2 regions of the Glycomyces endophyticus genome follow, and region 2 is predicted to be linked to the other one. Evidence: riboswitches for the same ligand, from Rfam matches in the RefSeq annotation. Region 2 holds a riboswitch; the other holds the start of a gene.
What was found. A riboswitch is a leader RNA that binds a small molecule or an ion and turns the genes downstream of it on or off. The one in region 2 is predicted to bind cyclic di-AMP.
Positions count from the first base shown of each region.

Region 1: linked by a shared signal. The riboswitch ahead of ABD419_RS11655 (C40 family peptidase) and the one ahead of ABD419_RS12875 (C40 family peptidase) in region 2 are both predicted to bind cyclic di-AMP.

Region 1 is NZ_BAAAQF010000007.1:67,992-74,153, forward strand. Features, by position in the region: gene ABD419_RS11645 (coiled-coil domain-containing protein) at 1-1,047, shown strand, start outside; gene ABD419_RS11650 (beta-N-acetylhexosaminidase) at 1,279-2,898, shown strand; gene ABD419_RS11655 (C40 family peptidase) at 3,091-4,026, opposite strand; cyclic di-AMP (ydaO/yuaA leader) riboswitch at 4,036-4,186, opposite strand; gene ABD419_RS11660 (metal-sensitive transcriptional regulator) at 4,394-4,741, shown strand; gene ABD419_RS11665 (heavy-metal-associated domain-containing protein) at 4,787-4,996, shown strand; gene ABD419_RS11670 (hypothetical protein) at 5,091-5,273, shown strand; gene ABD419_RS11675 (hypothetical protein) at 5,285-5,641, shown strand; gene ABD419_RS11680 (peptidoglycan-binding domain-containing protein) at 5,761-6,162, opposite strand, start outside.
Region 2 is NZ_BAAAQF010000009.1:18,170-24,331, reverse strand. Features, by position in the region: gene orn (oligoribonuclease) at 1-88, opposite strand, end outside; gene ABD419_RS12880 (sigma-70 family RNA polymerase sigma factor) at 698-1,648, shown strand; gene ABD419_RS12875 (C40 family peptidase) at 1,855-2,850, opposite strand; cyclic di-AMP (ydaO/yuaA leader) riboswitch at 2,858-3,021, opposite strand; gene ABD419_RS12870 (spermidine synthase) at 3,354-4,163, opposite strand; gene ABD419_RS12865 (MerR family transcriptional regulator) at 4,214-4,864, opposite strand; gene ABD419_RS12860 (heparinase II/III domain-containing protein) at 4,961-6,162, shown strand, end outside.

The DNA.
Region 1 (6,162 bases), on a different contig from region 2:
CGCGCGGCCGAGCAGGACGCGGGCGTCCAGAAGGCGGACGCGAAGCGCCAGGCCGCGTCCCTCATCACCGAGGCCCGCTCGGAGGCCGACGCGATGATGCGCGCCGCGCACGCCGAGGCCGCCGAGATCACCGCGACCACCGACCAGGACGTCACCGAGATCCGCTCGCGCGCGGTCAACGAGACGACCGAGCTGCGCGAGAACGCGCGCCGCAACCACGACCTCGCCGTCGCCGACGCGCACCGGGAGGCGCAGACCGCGCAGAGCCAGTCCCGCGCGGCGGCCGAGAAGGCCCGGTCGCAGGCGGAGCGGGAGATCGCGGTCATGCGGGCGACCTCGGAGCGGGAGATGACCGAGCTGAAGTCGATCGCGGCCCGCGAGTCCGACCAGCAGCGGGCCGCCGCCGGGCAGCTCCTGTCGGAGGCCGCGGAGTTCCGCAAGAAGAAGACGCAGGAGCTGACGCTGGCCGAGGCCGACCGGCGCGAGCGGGCGCAGAAGGAGGAGGCCGACCGGCACCAGCAGGCCATCGCGACCGCGCAGCGGATCGTCTCGGAGGCCGAGGACCGGCTGGCGCTGGCCGAGGAGCGGGCGCGCTCCGCGGAGAACCGGGCGGTCGAGCGCCGCGAGGAGGCCGACCAGCAGGCGAAGGACGCCGTGCACCGGGCGGCCGAGCAGGTCAAGTCGATCCGGTCGGAGTCCGAGACGGAGGCGGCGCGGCTGCGGCGCAGCGCCGAGGAGCGGGCCGCCGAGCGCGTGCATCCGCTCGCGGAGGAGGTCGCGGCCCTGGAGCGCCAGCGCGACAGCGCCGGTTCGAACCTGACGGACCTGCGCCGCCAGCTGGGCCTGGTCTCGGGGGGCGACGAGGAGAAGACGGTCTCGTCCTCACTGTCGAGCTCGTTCGACTCGCCTTCGGCCGGTTCGGGGTACGACTCGCCGTCGACCGCCGGGGTGTTCGAGTCGGAGTCGGCGCCGCTCATGCCGATCAACCGGCAGCGGGAGTCGCCGGAGGACCTGGACGCCACCCAGCACCTGCCGAAGGTGCACTAGCCGCCCCCGCCGCGCGCCGCGGTCGCCCGCGCGTCGAGCAAATCCGCTCGGTGCACTGGCCGACCGCGGCGCGGCCCTATATTATAAATAAACTGAACTAATTCGGTGGGAGCGTCGCGCCCCAGCCCGGGGCCGGGTCCCCTCCGAACCGGTTCCGCCTCGGCGTGGCCGCACCCTCGGCGACGCGCGCGAGCCGGACAACTGCACCTCGACCACAGGAGCCCCCGCACTATGCAGCGCCGCATCTCGCTGATCCCACAGCCGCAGCAGCTCACGGCCGCCGACGGCGACCTCGACCTGGCCACCCTCGACGCCATCGCCGCCGACCCCGAGCTGCACCCCCTCGCCTGGCTCCTGTCCGACCTCCTCAACCGGGGCACCGGCCTGCGCCTGACCGTGAACGGACCCGCCGACGGGGGTCGCGTCCTGCGGATGCGCCTCGAAGGCGACCGGCCCGCGGACCTGACGACCGCCGCCGAGGCCTACCGCCTCGACGTCACCGCCGACGGCGTCGACCTCGCCGCCGCCCACCCCGCGGGCATCGCCCGCGCCATCGCGACCCTCCGCCAGCTCCTCCCCGCCGACGCGCTCCGCGAGGCCCCGGCCGCCGCGCCGGTGCTGCCGCTGGTGTCGATCGTCGACGAGCCGCGGCTGCGCTGGCGCGGCGTCATGCTCGACGTCGTGCGGCACTTCCAGCCCAAGGACTTCGTCCTCAAGATGATCGACCGGGCCTGGCTGCACCGCCTCAACGTCGTCCACCTGCACCTCACCGACGACCAGGGCTGGCGCTTCGAGGTGCCCTCGCGCCCGAAGCTCGCCGAGACCGCGTCCTGGCGCGCCGAGACGAAGATCGGCCACGCCCGCGACGAGGCCTCCGGCTACGAGCCGACCCCGCACGGCGGGATCTTCTCGGTCCCGGACCTGCGCGAGATCGCCTCGTACGCGCGCGAGCGCCACATCCTCATCGTCCCCGAGGTCAACCTGCCCGGGCACGCCCGCGCGGTCCTCGCCGCCTACCCCGAGCTCGGGGCGGGCCAGGACAAGCCGGTCTCGCCGACGTTCGGCGTGTTCGAGGAGGTCCTGGAGCCGACGCCGGAGGCGCTCGACTTCGCGCTGGAGGCGTACACGGCCGTCGCCGAGGTCTTCGAGGGCCCGTTCGTCCACATCGGCGGCGACGAGGTCCCGATGACCCAGTGGGAGTCGTCCCCGGTGGCCCGCGAGCTCATGGAGCGCGAGGGCATGGAGGACGTGCGCGGGGTCCAGGCCTGGTTCACGAAGGCGTTCTGCGAGCGGCTCACCTCGATGGGCAAGCGCGTCATCGGCTGGGACGAGATCCTCGACGGCGGCGCCCCGGCCGAGGCCGTGGTCCACGTGTGGCGCAACGAGGCCTACGTCAAGAAGGCCATCGAGGCGGGCCACCAGGTCGTGGCCTCGCCCGAGCCGTACGCGTACTACGACCACTACGAGAGCGACGACCCCGCGGAGCCGCTGCGCATCCACGGGCTCACCACGGTCGACAAGGTCGCCGGCTGGGACCCGGTCCCGCCCGGGATCGACCCCGACAAGGTCCTGGGCATCCAGTGCCAGCTGTGGTCGGAGTACCTGCCGACCCCGCGCGACGTCGAGTACTCGGCGTTCCCGCGCCTGTCGGTCATGGCCGAGGTCGGGTGGACCGGCCTGGACGTGCGCAAAGCGAACCCGGTCCAGGACCGCCTGGAGGACCACCTGGAGCGCCTGCACGCCATGGGCATCGACTACCGGCCCCCGTCCGGCCCCGAGCGGTGGCAGCGCGGCGGCACCGGCCGGCGCGCCCGCTACAACTGGACCTTCGAGGAGCACCAGCCGGAATGACCGGTCGGTAACGAAAACGTGAGAAGCCCTTGCGTCCCGCTGGAGCGGATCGCAAGGGCTTCTTTACGATGGAGTGGTCCCCGGCGGCGGTGGGGCTATTGCGGGTCAGCAGCAGGGTCAGCAATCGGGAGCGCCCACGCCGCCGCCGGGGAGTCTGCGCCCCGGGGTCCGGGGCCGTCTCGCGGCGGTCGGCTACGGCCGGCCGTAGCCGTCGATCCCCATGATGTCGAGGTCGGCGATCTTCACGACGGTCGTCGAGTTGGGGGCGTGGATGATCTGGCCGTCCCCGATGTAGATCGCCACGTGGCTGAGTCCGTTGTAGAACACGAGGTCGCCGGGCTGGAGCTCGCTGCGGGAGATCCGCGCGGTCTCGTTCCACTGCATCTCGGTGTTGTGCGACAGGCTCACGCCGGCCGCGCCCCACGCGCCCTGGGTCAGGCCGGAGCAGTCCCAGGTGTCGGGGCCGTCGGCGCCGTACACGTAGTCGTCGCCCAGCTGGTCGTAGGCGAACGCCACGACGGCGGAGTCGCCGGTGTAGTCCCCCCACTCCTCCTGGTACTCCTCGCGGACCACGTCGTCGTACTCCGCCTCGAGGGCGTCGATCTCGTCCTCGATCTCGTCCTGCTGCGCCTCGATCTCCGCGAGGATCTCGTCGGCGCTCTCCTGGAGGGCGACCAGTTCGGCCTGGCGGGTCTCCAGCTCCTCGATCTGCGTCAGGGAGTCCTGGAGGGTCACGCTGTCGGCCTCGGAGAGGGTCGACAGGTACATGAGGCGGTCGGCGAAGTCGCTGGGGTCGCCCGCGAGGACCGAGTTGACCATCGCGAAGTCGCCGCCCGCGTAGGCGGTCGCGGCGATCTGGGCCATGCGGTCCTGGGCGGCGAGGCCGGCGGCCTCGAGCGCGGGGAGCTGCGCCTGGATGTCGGCGATCAGCTGGTTGGCGTCCTCGAGCTCTTCCTGCTTGGCGTTGTAGTCCTCGATGACCTTCTCGAGCTCGGAGTGCTGCGCGTCGATCTCGTCCTGGATCTCGTCGCTGGTCTGGGCGGTCGCCTGCGAGGACGTGAAGAGCGCCGCCGCCGCGGGCAGCAGGGCCGCGGCCGCGATGGCGGCCGCGATACGCCGGGTACGCACCAAGGGATGCGCTCCTTCCTTTTGCCGCCTACCGGGTTAGCTGTCGGGTTCGGGCGGAAGGAAGGGTCGCCCTACGCGCGATGCGCGATTCACCCCGCCGGCCGTCGATGCGGCCGACTGCTGGTTCCCCGGCTCGGCGAAGCTGGGGCGCTTCAACCGACTCGACGGTGCCGCACGGCGGATACGGGGTGTATCGCAAGTTTCCGACGCGACGGCTTCACGTTAGAGGGCGTCCACAACGGTGACAAGGGCAGGGGGAGAATTTCTCGCACAATGGCACGGAAAACTACCGGCCGCTGCGCAGGGCTGACGAGCAGTTGCCGACATACCCCGCTGGGGTATACACTCACGACCGGAGGGAAGCGACATGGCAAGCGAAGAGACCCCGCACGGCGCCCACGCGCCGGACGGCGGCGACGGCGGTCACGACCACTACTGGTACCACGGCGACAAGGCCGCGCTCACGCGCCGCCTCAAGCGCATCGAGGGCCAGATCCGCGGCATCCAGCGGATGGTCGACGACGACCAGTACTGCATCGACATCCTGACCCAGATCTCCGCCTCCACCAAGGGCCTCCAGGCCGTCGCGCTCAACCTCCTCGAAGGCCACCTGGCCCACTGCGTCGCCGAGGCGCAGACCTCCGGTGACCCGACCGCCGCCCAGGCCAAGGTGAAGGAAGCCTCGGACGCGGTGGCCCGCCTGCTCAGAACCTGACCCGCGGGCGCCGCGGCGCCCGCACATCCTCCGAGGAGATCCGCAATGGAAACCGTGTACGTCGTCAAGGGCATGACCTGCGGCCACTGCGCCGGCAGCGTCACGCAGGAGCTCACCGCGCTCCCCGGCGTCGAGAACGTCGACGTCGCCCTCGACACCGGCAGGGTCACCGTCACCAGCGCCGCCGCCCTCACCGAGGAGCAGGTCCGCGAGGCGGTCGACGAGGCCGGCTACGAACTCGTCGGCACCGCCTAGGACGCCGTCCCTCGCAGGCCCTGGACACCGGTTCACCCGGTGTTCAGGGCCTCACCGTTGCGGGCGGCGGGACCGCCTGACGTACAGTCGACGCATGGCAGTCTCCGACGACGACCGTTCCGTCGAACTCGACGAGGACTTCTCGGTGCTCCCGGACCAGACCTCCGACGACACCGACCGGGGCTGGGGCGAGGCCCCCGCGACCCGCCGCACCCGCGGTGAGCTCACCGCCCGCGACCGCGACCTGCTCGCCGAACGCCCCCCGCACTGGTCCTGACGGAGGATCCCGTGGCAGAACCGTTCCCGCCCGCCGAACGAGTCGAACTCGTCGCCCGCGCCATCCTGCTCCGCGCCGGCATCGCCCGCTTCCAGGAGGAGCGCCGCGCCAACTGGGACCGCCTCGCGAAGGCGCACCGCCCCACCGACGTCTCCGCGCGCCTCCAGAACGCCGACGACCTCGCCACCCTCGACGACGCCCTCCGCCTCATGGACCGCGCCATCGACCTGCTCGAGTCCCCCGCCGAGGACCGCGTCGCGATCGTCGCCTTCGGCATCGAGCAGCTCCAGCACCGCGTCACCGAGCTCGAGGAGTACGCCGACCTCAAGGAGCCCCTCGGCCTCCTCCGCGAACTCATCGAGAGCTGAACGCGACAGGCCCGGACCGAAGGGTAACCCGGTCCGAGGGAGTTCCTTCGGGTGGTATCGGGATGCGGCGGACCGCCGCATCCCGACTAGGTCGAGGTCGTGCGAGCAATTCGGGGGCGTCAGTAGCTCGTACTCGACCAGCTGGCGGTCTCGAGGTCTCGATAGGACCACCTAGCGTCGGAGACGGTTCGGCGGAAGTCGAGCGCGATTGAGCAGTAGCCCTGTGAGTAGTAGACGCAGTAGGTGTACCCGACCTGGCTGCTCGAGTCCAGCGAAGAGTTCCGGTACAGCTCGTTGTACGCCGCGGTCCACGTGTCCGGTCCGACCCACCCGTCAGAGCCGAGGCCGTGGGCTTCCTGCCAGTCCTCAGTGACGGCGGCGGTATTGGATCCGAACTGGCCGTCGATGAAGGCGTTTCGGGTTGCTGTTCCATAGCCCTTCCAGGTGGCGAGGATGTTCTGCCACATCCGGACGACGTTCCCGGAGGTCATACAGCTCGAAGCGGAACTGCACAGCGTGGG
Region 2 (6,162 bases):
CGAGCACGGCGATTTCGATGAGGGCTTCGGTGTCCGGGTCGAGGCCGGTCATTTCGCAGTCGACCCACACAAGGCGTTCTTCTGTCACCCGGCCAACTCTACGCGCAGGCGGTCACGGGCGTGATCTTCGTGTCACGGGCCCGGAAGTCCCCCGCGGGGGCCGCGGGAGGCGCAGACTGGAGGGAACGAGGGGTGCTCGGAATCCGACATCAACAGCTGGGAATGGTGTTGCTTGTCACCGCTACCGTCCGCTATGGTGCGGGTATCAGAGCGTCGCCGCCTTCTCGGCCGGAAACCTAGTGATTCGGGCCGCAAAGAGATGATCTCTCAACTTTTTCAAGGTAAGGCGCGTGTACCCCTAGAGATTGAAGGTTTGCGATGAAGCAGACCGGAGACGATACCGTGACCAGGACTCGGGTCGCCCCGCCGCAACTTCGGTGAGGTGATCCCCGTCTCAGAGGCATCATGAGCGTCCGCCGCACCCGTCCCTGTGACGGGAGCCGTGAACCGAGCATAGCCCGAGAGACCGGTTTGCGGGATTGTGCGACGGCCCGGAAGGGCACTCGTTGGCATCGATTCCGTAACCGTGGCGCATCGAACACCGGGGCACGGAATTCCACGCAACGAAGCGGTCGTTGTAACTGGTACACCGTTCACGCGGTGTCGGGGGACGAGGAAGCTGGAGGAGACCTTGAGCGTGGATACTACTGAAACACCCACCCTCACCACCCAAGAGGTCGCTGAGGAACGAGACCTTGTAGGCGTCTACCTGCACGAGATCTCGAAGACGCCGCTGCTCGACGCGGCCGCCGAGGTCGACTTGGCGAAGGCGGTCGAGGCGGGTCTGTTCGCGAAGCACCTGCTCGGTGAAGGGGAGACCTTCGGCGCGGCCTCCGAGAAGGAGCTCAAGCGCCTGATCGAGGACGGCGCGCGCGCGAAGGAGCAGTTCATCAAGGCGAACCTGCGGCTGGTCGTGTCGATCGCCCGCCGGTACGTCCGCTCCGGAATGCCGATGCTCGACCTGATCCAGGAGGGCAACACCGGTCTGGTGCGCGCGGTCGAGAAGTTCGACTACGCGCGCGGCTTCAAGTTCTCGACGTACGCCACGTGGTGGATCCGCCAGGCCATCAGCCGGGCGATCGCCCAGCAGGAGCGCACCGTGCGCCTGCCGGTGCACCTGGTCGAGGACGTCAACCGGATGCGCAACGTCACCCGCCAGCTCACCCGTGAGCTCGGCGGCGACCCGGAGCCCGACCAGGTGGCCGCCGCACTCGGCGTCACGGTCGAGCGGGTCAACGAGCTCATCCGCTGGAGCCAGGACACCGTCTCACTGGACACGCCGATCGGCGACGACGGCGACACCAACCTCGGCGACCTCGTCGCCGACTCCGACGAGCCCAGCCCCGAGGACGTCGTCCTCGCCGGCATGGAGCGCCAGCGCATCGAGATGATGCTCAACCACCTCGACGAGCGCTCGGCCGGCATCGTCAAGGCCCGCTACGGGCTCGAAGACGGCCGCGAGCACTCGCTCACCGAGGTCGCGCACCGGTTCCACCTGTCGCGCGAGCGCATCCGGCAGCTGGAGATCCAGGCGCTGGCCCGCCTCAAGGAGCTCGCCAACGACCAGGTCATGGCCGAGGCGGCTTGAAGGCGTAAGTAAGGGAATCTGACGGCGAAGGGCCGGGGCATCAGCCCCGGCCCTTTCCGTATGCATTTGTCGCTGTCGCTGTCGCTGTCGCTGTCGTTGTCCCGCCGGCCGCCTTCGCGCCGGCCGGCCGTGTCGCACCCGCCGGGCACGCTTGCAAGCGGGGGCGGATGCGAACACGAGCGCCGCTCGCGCGGCGCGGCGGCCGATCAGACGCGGCGGTAGCCGTCGATCGACATGCCCATGTCGAGGTCCGAGATCTTCACGACGTCGCCCGGCTTGGGCGCGTGGATGACCTGGCCGTCGCCGATGTACATCGCGACGTGGTTCTGGCCGTTGTAGAAGACCAGGTCGCCGGGCTTGAGCTCGTCGCGGCTGATGCCGCTGGTCTCGTCCCACATCGTCCACGTGGAGTGGGTCAGGGAGATGCCCGAGACGTCGTAGGCGCCGGCGATGAGGCCGGAGCAGTCCCAGGTGTCGGGGCCCGCGGCGCCGAACACGTACGACTCGCCGAGCTGGTCCTTCGCGAACTGCACCGCGGCGGTGGCGGCGTCCGAGCTGTACTCGGCGGAAGAGTCGGAGGACGACGACGAGGAGGAGGACTCCGCCTCGGCCGCGGCGGCAGCTTCGGCCTCGGCCGCAGCCTCGGCGGCTGCGGCGGCCTCGGCCTCGGCGGCCTCGTCGTAGGCCGCCTGGGCCTCCTTGATCTGCGCGTCGAGGGTGCCGACCTGCGCCTGGAGCTCGGTGATCTGCGGCTCGAGCGCGTCGACGGTCTCGGCCGCGGTCTGGGCCTCGGCGTACTTGTCGGACTGCTCCTGCGCGTACGCCACGAGCGTGGAGACCTTCGCGCCGAGCTCGTCCTCGGCGGACTCGACCGCGGCGGTGACGTCGAGGAGCTGGGCGCCGGTGGTGCCGTAGTCCTCGGAGGTGGCGGTGATGACGGCCTGCGCGGCGGTGAGCTGCGCCTGGAGGCCGTCGAGGGAGGCGCCGGCGTCGGTGCGCTGCGATTCGAGGTCCTCGAGGTGGTCCTCGATCTCGGAGGCGGACGCGGTGTCGTACTCGATGTCGGCCGCGTGGGCCCGGCTGCCGGCGAAGGCGGTCACCAGCCCGACGGTGGCGACGGTGACGCCGGCGTAGGCGGCGATGCGGCGGAGGATCGCGGCGGCGCGCGATCGGTGGTCGATGTCAGTGCAGGCTTGAGCCACCAGGTGGCCTTTCTTCCTCGGCCGCCTACCGGGTTAGCTGTCGGGTTCGGGCAGGGAAGATCGCCCTACCCGCGCAGGCGATGCGGCCTGAGCGGGATTCACCCCGTGCGCCGTCTGATGGGGGGAACGGCGCGGCTGGGTCCCCGGCCCGCGCTGCGGTGTCTCGCCCCGTACCGGGAGGAACGGGCGTCATGCGCGGCGCGGCTCGGCGGTCCGGACGGGTGGGTCTCTGGGGGAGCCCTGAGGACCCGACCGGAACAGGCGCCGACGCTAATACAGGGTGACCCGCATCGCCAAGTCCGCTGTGAGGGCCCTCACCCGTGGAGACCGGACAGCGGTGACGCGACGGGAGACAGGGCCACTATCCTGCGGGTTTATTGTCCGAACGGGCTACTCGCGGGTAGGCCGTCCGCCGGGACGGTTCGCCAGGGGCCGTCGCAGCGCCGGGCGCCCCGCTTTCGAGCGGTCCGGCAGCACCCGGCGGCCGGCCCGCGGGCGGGTCGTCAGAAGCTCCGCAGGGACCGCGGCGGCGGCGGGGACTGGATCGCGGTGGCGTCGGTGGCCGGGGCCGCGCCGCCGATGTACTCGCTGAGCTCGGCGCCCTCGACGACGCGGCACGGGAAGGCCGCGCCCGCGCAGCGGCGCCGGAGCGCGGCGATCGGCAGCTCCGCGGCCGAGGCCGCGGCGACCACGTTCCCGAACCGGCGCCCGCGCAGGACCGCGGGCTCGGCCATGACCGCCACGTGCGGCCACACCTCCCGCATCGCCGCGAGCGCGGGCTTGAGGAACGTCATCTGCCCGCCGTCGCACAGGTTCGCCGCGTAGTGCCCGCCCGGGCGCAGCACCCGGTCCGCGGCGCGCAGGAACTCGACGCCCGTGAGGTGCGCGGGCACCCGCGCCCCGTCGTAGACGTCGGTGATGACGAACTCGTAGCTGCCCTCGGGCGCCGACTCGACCGCCGCGCGGGCGTCCGTGCGGCGGATCTTCACCTTGACGCCGCGCGGCAGCGGGGCCTCGGCCCGCACCAGCTCGATGAGCGCCTCGTTCGTCTCGACCGCCTGCTGGTAGGAGCCCGGCCGCGTCGCCGCCGTGTACCGCGCCAGCGCGAGCCCGCCCGCGCCCAGGTGCAGGACCCGCAGCGGCCGCCGCGGCTCGGCGGCGGCGTCGACGAGGTACGCGATCCGCTGCATGTACTCGGCGTCCAGGTACGTCGGGTCGTCGAGGTCGACGGTCGCCTGCACGACCTCGTCGTAGACCAGGTGCAGCAGGTTCGGGCGGTCGGGGTCGCGGTCGAAGCGGAGCGCGTCCTTCATGGCGGAGCCGTTCGTGATCGGGGGAGGCGAGCGTATCGGGCGGCCGGGCCCTACGCCCCGGGACCCTGCGACGCCTGCGTCCGGGCCGAGGCCGCGATGTGGGCGATGCGCCGCAGCGCCGCGAACACCGTCTCGCCCAGGACGGTCGCGACCACCGCCTGCTCGACGTCGACGCCCTCGACCTTCGAGGCCTCCGCGATCGCCTCCATGTCCGCCGACGCCAGCGCCGCGGCCGCGTCGGCGTAGTGCCCCAGGACCTCCTGCGGGTCGGGGTTCCCCAAGCGGTAGAACGCGCTCAGGGCCGTGACCATCGCGTCGCGGTACATCGGCGGTGCCACCTCGGCCCACCCGTACTCGCCCAGCAGCTGGTCCACGGTCCGCTCCGCGGCCTCCGTCGTGCCCTCGCTCGCCAGCGAGAACGCCGGGTCGCGGTGCGTCGCCGCGAGCGCCGCGCCGAGCGCCTGGAACGCCGAGTCCTGATGGCGCGCAAGCACGGTCAGCACCTCGCCGATCTGCGCCACCGACAGCCCGGCGGTCTCCGAGAGCGCCCGGATCAGCGTCAGCCGGTGCACGTGCGCGGGGCCGTACTCGACGGTGTTCCCCTCGCCGTGCTCGCCGGGCTGGAGGAGGTGCTCACGCAGGTAGTACTTGATGGTGGCGGCCGGAACGCCGGTCCTGTCCGACAGCTCGCCTATGCGCATACGAGGCAGTCTATGACGGAATGCGCGCGCGCGTTACCGTTGAGCGACGGCCGGATCCCCGCCCCGAACCCCACCCCGCCGGAAAGGCGCTGGTCGATGCATGACCTCCGAACCGCCCTCCTCGAAGAGCTCCGCGAGATCGCCGCGCGGCCGGTCCCGGACTTCGACCCCGCGCTGGCCGACGACTTCGCCGCGACCGGCCGCCGCCTGCCGTACGAGTCCCAGTACTTCGCGCGCCGCCGCCACCTCGCGGCCCTCGCGATCACCGGGGAGGCCGCCGCGCTGTCCTCGCTGATCAAGGACGTGTGCCAGGAGCGGTCCTGGGCGCTGCCCGCCCACTGGGGCGAGGACTTCGACCCGCGCACCTGCGTCGACCTGTTCGCGTGCGAGACCGCGCAGACCCTCGCCGAGATCCTGCGCCTGCGCGAGGACGTCGAGGGCCGCGAGCAGATCGAGGCCGAGATCCGCGAGCGCGTGCTCGACCCGTTCTTCGAGTCCGAGTTCCCGCTCTGGTGGGAGCTGCGGATCTCCAACTGGACCGCCGTGTGCGCCGGCGCGGCCGGGATGGCCGCGCTCGCGCTCGGGTACGACACCGACGTCGTGCGCGCCCGCGTCCTCCCCGCCCTCCAGAGCTACCTGTTCTCCTTCGGGCCCGACGGCGGCTGCGTCGAAGGCGTCTACTACTGGATCTACGGCTTCGGGTACTTCACGTACTTCGCCGAGGCCTGGCGCGAGGCCACCGGCGAGGACCTCCTCGAAGGCAACGAGGCCATCGCCGCGTTCCCCGCCCGCGCCCAGCTCCACCCCGGGTCCTTCGCGACGTTCGGCGACACCGACGCCGACCCGTTCCTGCCCGCCGGGCTCCTCACCCGGCTCCACGACCGCCTCGGCGTCGAACTGCCCGCCGCGTCCCGCCCCCAGGCCTTCGCCGAGGACGAGTGCGCGCGCTGGGCCCCGCTGACCCGCACCCTCGAGTGGGGGCGCCCGCTGCCCGAGTCGATCGAGCCCTCCCGCACGCTCCTGCCCGAGGTCGGCTGGTTCGTCGAGCGCCGCCGGATCGGCCGCCGCATGTGGGCCCTCGCCGTCAAGGGCGGCTACAACGAGGAGCCCCACAACCACCTCGACCTCGGCTCGTTCATCATCGCCGTCGACGGCGAGCAGCTCCTCTGCGACGCCGGGGCCGGCGAGTACACCGCCGCCTACTTCGGCCCAGAGCGATACGAGCAGGTGCACCCCTCGGCCGCGTGGCACTCCGTGCCCACCGTCGAGGGCGCCGCCCAGCAGCCCGGCGAGGACTC